2 regions of the Paenibacillus sp. J14 genome follow, and region 1 is predicted to be linked to the other one. Evidence: riboswitches for the same ligand, from Rfam matches in the RefSeq annotation. Region 1 holds a riboswitch; the other holds the start of a gene.
The links. A riboswitch is a leader RNA that binds a small molecule or an ion and turns the genes downstream of it on or off. The one in region 1 is predicted to bind glycine.
Positions count from the first base shown of each region.

Region 2: it holds a riboswitch for glycine, as region 1 does, so the genes downstream of both, gcvT (glycine cleavage system aminomethyltransferase GcvT) here and sdaAB (L-serine ammonia-lyase, iron-sulfur-dependent subunit beta) in region 1, are expected to answer to the same signal.

Region 1 is NZ_JADQ01000033.1:16,573-20,784, forward strand. It holds gene sdaAA (L-serine ammonia-lyase, iron-sulfur-dependent, subunit alpha) at 153-1,034, opposite strand; gene sdaAB (L-serine ammonia-lyase, iron-sulfur-dependent subunit beta) at 1,052-1,723, opposite strand; glycine riboswitch at 1,887-2,013, opposite strand; gene M891_RS0113590 (S8 family serine peptidase) at 2,497-4,212, shown strand, end outside.
Region 2 is NZ_JADQ01000031.1:2,149-6,360, forward strand. It holds gene proC (pyrroline-5-carboxylate reductase) at 1-355, shown strand, start outside; gene mtnB (methylthioribulose 1-phosphate dehydratase) at 427-1,101, shown strand; gene gcvH (glycine cleavage system protein GcvH) at 1,205-1,600, opposite strand; glycine riboswitch at 1,846-1,944, shown strand; glycine riboswitch at 1,948-2,056, shown strand; gene gcvT (glycine cleavage system aminomethyltransferase GcvT) at 2,163-3,293, shown strand; gene gcvPA (aminomethyl-transferring glycine dehydrogenase subunit GcvPA) at 3,313-4,212, shown strand, end outside.

The DNA of each region.
Region 1 (4,212 bases):
CCGCAACCTACTCCGCAAAATTCACTCCACTTCCTGTAATCTCCACAATCGTTGCCCGCGACAGCCGGCACTAAAAAGACAAGATTACGATCAGAGCCATCGCGATATGCAGTGCAGGCAGCGGCGTTAAGATGAAGATAAGGGGTTCACATTCACTTCTTCCGACTGCGCAGCTCCTTCATGATCTTACGGCCGGTTGGCGTTTGTGCCAGCCCTCCTTGCGCAGTTTCGCGGTGGCGACTAGGCATCGCTGAGCCAACCTCCAGCATCACGTCGATCACTTCGTCCGACGGGATCGCGCTGCGCACACCGGCCAAGGCCATATCGGCGGCAGCCAGCGCATTGACCGCTCCAAAGCCGTTGCGCACGATGCAAGGGATTTCGACCAGACCGCCAACAGGATCGCAGATCAGGCCCAGCGTGTTCTTGAGCGCGAGGCCAACGGCGTGTACCGCTTGTTCCGGCGTCCCGCCGCGCAGCTCGACCATCGCCCCGGCCGCCATTCCGATCGCCGATCCAACCTCTGCCTGGCAACCGCCTTCCGCGCCAGAAATAAACGAGTTATTGGCGATCACATACCCGATGGCTCCAGCGCAAAACAGCCCGCGCACGAGATGCTCATCCTTCCAGCCGAAGCGCTCCTGTGCGCTGACAAACACGCCGGGGATGATGCCGCACGAGCCCGCCGTCGGTGTAGCGACGATGCGCCCCATCGAGGCGTTCACCTCGGAGACAGCTAGCGCATAAGCCATGGCCTGACATGCGATATCACCAACCGAAGTCTCACTGCGATTGCGGTAGGCCTCGACCCTTTTGGCATCGCCGCCGGTCAGCCCGCTTGTGGAGACGATGTCCTCAGTCAGCCCTTTATGTACCGCCGTTTTCATAATTTGGTAGTACTCGTTCATGGCAGCCACAATTTCTTCCTCCGTTTGCCCGCTCTCTTCCACCTGATCCTGAATCATGATGCTGGAGATCGTCTTGGATTCCCGTTCACAGAGTTCAACCAGCTCACGCAAATTTTTAAAACGCATCGTGCTCCCTCCTCGTTTTACTTCGTCAGATCAATGTAGGAGACTTGGCTGACATGCTCCAACGCACGGATCGCCTCCACTAATTCCGGCGGAATGGACGAGTCGGCTTCCACAACCGTCAGTGCCTCGGCGGTCCGCCCTTTCCGATCGGTAATAATGTAGCCGATATTCACATTCTCCCGGCTGAACAAAGCCGTAATTCCTGCCAGCACCCCTTGCCGGTCCGTGTGGGAGATGACCAGCGTCGGCAGCTCGCCAGAGCATTTCACCTCAAAACCGTTAATGCTGCGAATAACGATGGTCCCTCCGCCGATGGATGCGCCCATGACCTCGATTGAACTTCCGTCTTGGCAGGTCAGTTTTATTTTTACCGTATTCGGATGGGCCCCAGGCAGGACTCCAGTAGTAAACACCACTTCAATCCCCTGTTGTTCAGCGTTCTGTATCGACTGGCGGATTCGCTCATCGTCCGTACGGTAATCCAAAATGCCGCCAACGATGGCCAGATCGGTTCCGTGTCCGCTGTACGTTTCAGCAAAGGAGCCATAGAAGCAAATCTCCGCCTTAACCGGCGCGGTTCCGAGCAGCTGACGGGCAAATCGTCCAATCCGTACAGCCCCGGCCGTATGTGAACTGGAGGGCCCAATCATCGCTGGACCGATAATTGAAAATACGCTTTTAAATCGCATCGTACATCTCCCCATCATTTTTCTATGACGAAAAAGAGACAGAACAAAAAGGCTGCTGCCTTTCGCTCTGTCCCCGTTACCTGAAAGTTTAATGGTCCCGGTCCAAACCTCAAATCCGAGATCCATGTACCTCTTGGGTGGCTGTTCGCTCTCTCCAGAGCGGCGTCCGATCATGGTCCTTTGTACCTGAGAGATTCGGCTGCCGGCTGCAGGACCGGCCCTTGCTCCTTCGGTGCCGCTAAGCCGGTTCCATCTTCGGTTCAGCCCGCGGACTCTCCCATCATCCTCATTCGCCAATATGAATTTGTGCTTAATGTAAACCGAAGTTAGCAAGATGTCAAGATAACTCACATAAAATCCGATAATTTGCATCAAATTCTAGTTATTTTTTCCTATTTTTATAAGAAAATATGTATATTTTACACATCCACCTACTTGTGCACCTGATTTTACAGATATATACTGTCCGTAACAACCCCAGATATTACCTTATTTTATGAAATGTTGAGAAATAAGGTTCGCTCCGTGTTAACTTTTCTTCACTCTATGACCTCTACTAACCTAACGGTTCACTCCACGCCATTAGTTTTAACTCACATCCACCATAGTTTACTACTCCTGATTCCACTATTTTACATAAAGGAGGTGATGTACCCAAGAGGCAATTGATTCATTTTTTGTCAGTCATGCATCCGGACTCAGATCTTGTTACTCCGGACGGCCGTCACAGGATGGATGTTGGGCTTAAAACTTAATCAAAGGGAGTGAAGAAGTTGATAAGTCTCAAGAGATTTCGCAAACCTTTCTCGCTTGGCATGTCGATCCTTCTTGCATTAACTCTTGTTCCCGTCGCCTCCGCCAGCAGCAGCAGCGTATCGGGACAGAGCAGCTTGAGATCGTCCGCGCCCCAAGTGGCCGAAGCCAAAATTGACGCTAAATTGCAGACCCAGTTTAAGCAGGACGACTTCGTCACCTACCTTGTCAAACTCAAGGAGCAGACCGATACCACTTCGGTCGCCAAGCTGGCTCTTCAGAAAGCCCAGCTGGAGAAATCGACTCCTTCCGCCGCGAAGCTGTCCGTACGGACTTCCGTTGTCAGCGCTCTGCGCGAAACGGCCTCCCGCACCCAATTTAAGCTGGAGGAATACTTGCGGAAAGCCCAGCAATCCGGAGAAGTGAAAGACTACAAAAGCTACTTTATCGTAAATGCCATGGCGGTGACAAGCTCCAAAGAAGTGATGGAGCGAATCGCCCTTTTCCCCGAAGTCGAGAAAATTTTGCCGAATGAAAAACGTCATCTGCAAAAGGTTGAAATCGATAAAGATGCGGCTGTAGAGCCTGCCGTGAAGATGCCTGCTGTGAAACCGGCCGACGAGGTCTCCACTTCACTGGGCGATTCAAAGCAAGCGACCAAGGACGTTAACCCAAGCAGCGTTGAGTGGAATATTGCCCAAATCAACGCCCCTGAGGTGTGGAACATGGGCATCGATGGCACCGGCATCGTGGTCGCCAACCTCGATACCGGGGTAGACTACAACCATCCGGCGCTGCGGAGCAAATGGCGGGCCATTGATGCTTCGGGCAATATCGTGGATCCCGAGCTCAGCTGGTATGATCCGCACAGCCACGCTCCGCTGCCTGCCGATTCCCATGGCCACGGTACGCACACCATGGGAACGATGGTTGGTTCGGAACCAGACGGCTCGAACCAGATCGGCGTCGCGCCTGGTGCAAAATGGATCGCTGTCCGGATTTTTAACCCTGACACCACGGATGACATCATCCTGGATGGCGGCCAATGGCTGCTCGCGCCAGTGGATGCCGAAGGGAATCTGCATCCGGAGCTCGCTCCTGACGTGGTGAACAACTCCTGGGGGGGCGGTCCCGGCATCGATGAATGGTTCCGCCCGATCGTACAAGCTTGGAGAAGCGCGCAAATCTTCCCTGAGTTCTCCGCGGGCAACACCGATTTTGATAACCCCGGCGGTCCGGGTTCGGTAGCTGCGCCAGCGAACTATCCAGAAGCGTTCGCTACCGGCGCTACGGACATCAACGGGAATTTAGCGGATTTCTCTTTGCGTGGACCTTCCCCTTACGATGAAATTAAACCGGAGGTTTCCGCGCCAGGTGTTAACATTCGTTCCTCTGTTCCTGGCGGAGCTTATCAGGGCGGCTGGAACGGCACCTCGATGGCAGGTCCGCATACGACAGCCATCGCGGCCTTGCTGCTGCAGGCGAACCACTCGCTCACGGTAGACCAGCTCGAGGAAATCTTGACCAGCACGGCCACGCCGCGGACAGACGCTGAGTATGACACAGTACCTAATAACGGGTACGGATATGGCATCGTAAATGCATTGGATGCCGTAGGCTCCGTGCTCCAAGGTATCGGCACGGTCTCAGGTCGTGTGATCACGGCAGGGGAGGATTTAGAGGAACCGGTGCTGACACATACACCGCCTACTTTAATATATGAAGGCTTCGATGTG
Region 2 (4,212 bases), on a different contig from region 1:
CGTGATCCCAGAGGATCAAATGGAAATATTGACGGGCGTATCTGGGAGCGGACCTGCATATGTTTATTATCTGATGGAAGCGATGATTGAAGCGGGCATCGAAGGCGGATTAACGCCTGAGCAATCTCGTGATCTTACCGTACAGACGGTACTTGGCGCTGCCCTCATGATGTCAGAAACCGGCGAAGCGCCTACCAAGCTGCGTGCAGACATCACCTCGCCCAACGGTTCGACGCAAGCGGCGATCGGTGTGCTGGAAGCCGGCAGCTTTCAGCCAAACGTAAAAGCTGCGGTTCACCGGGCCGCCGAACGCTCGAAAGAAATGGGCGAAGCCGTCAAACAAGCGCTGTTGTAAGAAGCTGCAGCCGTATGGTGCAGCGATGGTCGGCACTGCGCGTAAGGCCAATAGGAAAGGGGGACGGCAGCATGAACTACGTCGATATCCCATGGGAAGAAAAACAAGCGGCGCTGGACGCCATCCAACGCCTGCGGGAGGAGTTCGCCGCCCGCGGTTGGTTTCCCGCTTCCAGCGGAAGCTTGTCGATGCGGGTCGGGCGGTATAAGCCGGACCGGTTTGTGTTTGCCATAACGGCCGACGAGACGTATTGGTCGGAGCTGTCAGCGATCCCTTCCCCTTCGGTTGGCGCGCTGTTCGTCGATGCCGCCAGCACCCCCTGCGAGCCAACGCGGCTTAAACCTTGTTCCGATGCACCGATTCACGCGAGAATCTACCGGATGACCGGCTGCGGCGCGATCGTACACGTACATACGACGTTCAACAACGTGCTCAGTGACTATTTTGCTGCGGATGGCGGCGTTCCACTCAAGGGGAACGAGCTGCTCAAAAGCTTAGAGATCTGGGAGACGCAGGCGGAGGTTCGAGTGCCAATTCTGCCGAACGCCGCTGAGCTCCCAGCCATCCTCAAGCAAATCCCAGGCAGTCTAGATACCCGTGTGCCGGCGTTGCTGCTGCAAAATCACGGGGTCTATGTCTGGGGAACCAACATCGCTGAGGCGAAGCGCCATCTGGAAGCGCTGGAGTTTATGTTTGAAGCGCTGTACCGTTCCCTGCTGTTGCCTCCCAAAGAGTATCATGCCTAAAAAACAACTCGCGACAAGCGATAAGCGGAGTGATTAAACTACCATCAGCAGCTCCCGCAATTACGCTAACCGCGAGTTTTTTACATTTGCCTAAGATCTTGCTTTATCTCTCGATAAATTCCGCATACGCCTTCGCGTCCATCAAGTTCGCCAACGCGACGTTAGCGTCCTCCTTCAATCGAATATGGACCATCCAGCCCCCATCATACGGCTCTTCATTGACGAGCTCCGGCGCGGTATCCAGCTCCCGGTTCACTGCCAGCACTGTCCCGCTGACCGGCGTAAACAAATCGGCCACCGTCTTCACGGATTCGATCGTTCCGATGCCTTCCTGCGCTTCGAATTCCTGCCCTGGCTCGGGCAGCTCCACGAATACAATGTCGCCCAGCCGATGTTGGGCGACATCGGAGATGCCGATCTTCACCGTCCCATCCCCCAAATCAAGCACCCATTCATGCTCATCGCTGTACAACACGTTTTCCCTGATCTCACTAGCCAAAGCTTGCTCCTCCTCTTTCGGATGATCTAGCGTACCTTAAACTTTGTGGAAGATTCATCTGCGTATTTCCCTCGTTCAGATTATTCCAAACCTAGCTCTCATGTCAATATTATTAACACATTTGATAGAGTCTAGTAAAATGTAAGCGTAGCCTTTTCCAGTAAACGAAATTAATTAAAATTATTATGATAACTTTATTGACATCTAGACAGATTTTGAGTATTAATGAGATGTGTAAGCTGCGGTTGATGGCAGGGGGAGAGATTACAATTACGGGATTGTAACGCCGAAGGAGCAAGCCGCGAAGCGGTGAATCTCTCAGGCAAAAGGACCTCTGCCGGACGCAACTCTGGAGAGCATTCACGTGGAGGTATCTTTTACGTGAATCACCCAAGGGGAAACCTGCGCGAGCTTCGAGCCTCCGCACAGGGTAACTCTCAGGTACAAAGGACAGAGCCTGGAAGAACCGTTAGACCTCTATGCAGGTTAGCGGGTTTTCTTTGGCCTGTCCTTTTTTGCTGTTCTCAAAATTGGCCGATCCGGCCCTTACGAGGTGATGGTAATGTCCGAATCCGCTTTGCGGCGTACGCCGCTCTATCCCGGATATGCGCGTTATGAAGGAGTCCGCTGTATCGATTTCGGCGGTTGGGAGCTGCCGGTGCAGTTCAGCGGCATCCAGAAAGAGCATGAAGCCGTGCGCGAGCGCGCCGGTCTGTTTGACGTATCGCATATGGGTGAATTTTACGTGGAGGGTCCTGAGGCAGAACGCTTCCTGCAACACATGACCACAAACGATGTAACCCTGCTTCAACCAGGGAAAGCCCAATACACCTTGCTCTGCTATCCCAATGGCGGTGTGGTGGACGATCTGTTGATCTATCATCTGGAAGAAGGCAAGTACATGCTGGTGGTCAACGCCTCGAATATTGACAAAGACTGGGACTGGCTGCAGCAGCACCTTCCCGCTGAAGGGGTAACCATGCGGAATGCCTCTGACGAGACTGCGTTGCTTGCCGTTCAAGGGCCGCTCGCCGCCTCCCTCCTCTCCCCGCTTTGCGAAGGGGAGGATCCTCGAGCGTTGCGTCCGTTCACGTTTATTCGGGAAGCTCGGATTGCCGGGATCCCCGTCTTGCTGTCCAGAACCGGGTATACCGGTGAGGATGGGTTCGAGTTGTATGTCGCGGCCAAGCAGGCCCAAGCGCTTTGGGACGTTGTGATGAAAGCCGGGGAGAGCCAGGGCCTTCTCCCGGCCGGGCTGGGCGCCAGAGATACGTTGCGCTTTGAAGCTTGCCTGCCGCTGTATGGTCAGGAGCTGGGCCCTGAGATTACCCCGCTCGAAGCCGGCTTAAACCGATTCGTGAAGCTGGAAAATGACGACTTCATCGGCCGCGATGCGTTGATCAAGCAGCGGGATCAAGGCCTTCCTCGCCGGCTCGTTGGCCTGGAGATGATCGACCGCGGGATTCCGCGCACCCATTACCCGGTATTTGCCGAAGGCTCAGAGGAACCGATCGGAGAAGTGACGACAGGTACGCAATCGCCTACGCTGAAAAGAAATCTCGGAATGGCGATCCTTGCCACCCGTTATGCCGCCCCGGACACGATCGTAGAGGTCGACATCCGTGGCAAGCGGCTGCAGGCCAAGGTCGTCCCGTTGCCGTTCTATCGCCGAAACCCTGCCGCCAAGCAGTGAAAGGAGAACAGGAAATCAGATGCTTAAACATCGCTATTTACCATTAACCGAACAAGATCAAGCGGAGATGCTGCAAACGATCGGCGTAAGCTCCGTCCAGGAACTGTTCAAGGACATCCCGGAGAACCTTCGCTATCAAGGGGAACTCCCGGTATCTCCCCGCCTTGACGAATACGCGCTGACCCGGCACTTATCCGAACTGGCCGGGCGCAACGCCGACACCGATCGGTATACCAGCTTTCTAGGTGCCGGAATTTATGATCATCACATCCCTTCCGTCATTCAGCACGTCGTATCCCGATCGGAATTTTATACCGCGTACACACCGTATCAACCGGAAATCAGTCAAGGCGAACTGCAGGCGATATTTGAATTCCAATCGTACATCTGCGAACTGACTGGCCTTAAGGTCGCTAATGCGAGCATGTACGACGGAGCCACCGCTTTAGCGGAAGCTGGCAACCTAGCCGCAGCGGCTACCAGACGCAAACAGCTGGTCGTCTCCCGCACCGTCCATCCGGAAGCACGCGAGGTGCTCGCCACTTACGCCCACGGCTTGAATCTGGAGATCGTTGAGGTGGGTTGGGAACAAGGTGTGACCGATCGCGAGGCACTTACTGCGGCCATCACTAAGGACACCGCAGCTGTCTTGATCCAAAACCCGAATTTCTTTGGCTCCCTGGAAGATCTTCGAGCCATTGGCGAACTAGCTCATGCCCAAGGGAGCTTGCTGATCGTCAGCAGTAATCCGCTCGCTCTGGGCCTGCTGGAAGCGCCAGGGAAGCTTGGTGCCGATATCGTCGTTGGTGACGCCCAGCCTCTGGGGCTGGCTCCCTCCTTTGGCGGTCCAACCTGCGGCTTCTTCGCTGTATCGGAAACGTATATGCGCAGGATCCCTGGCCGGATCGTTGGGCAGACC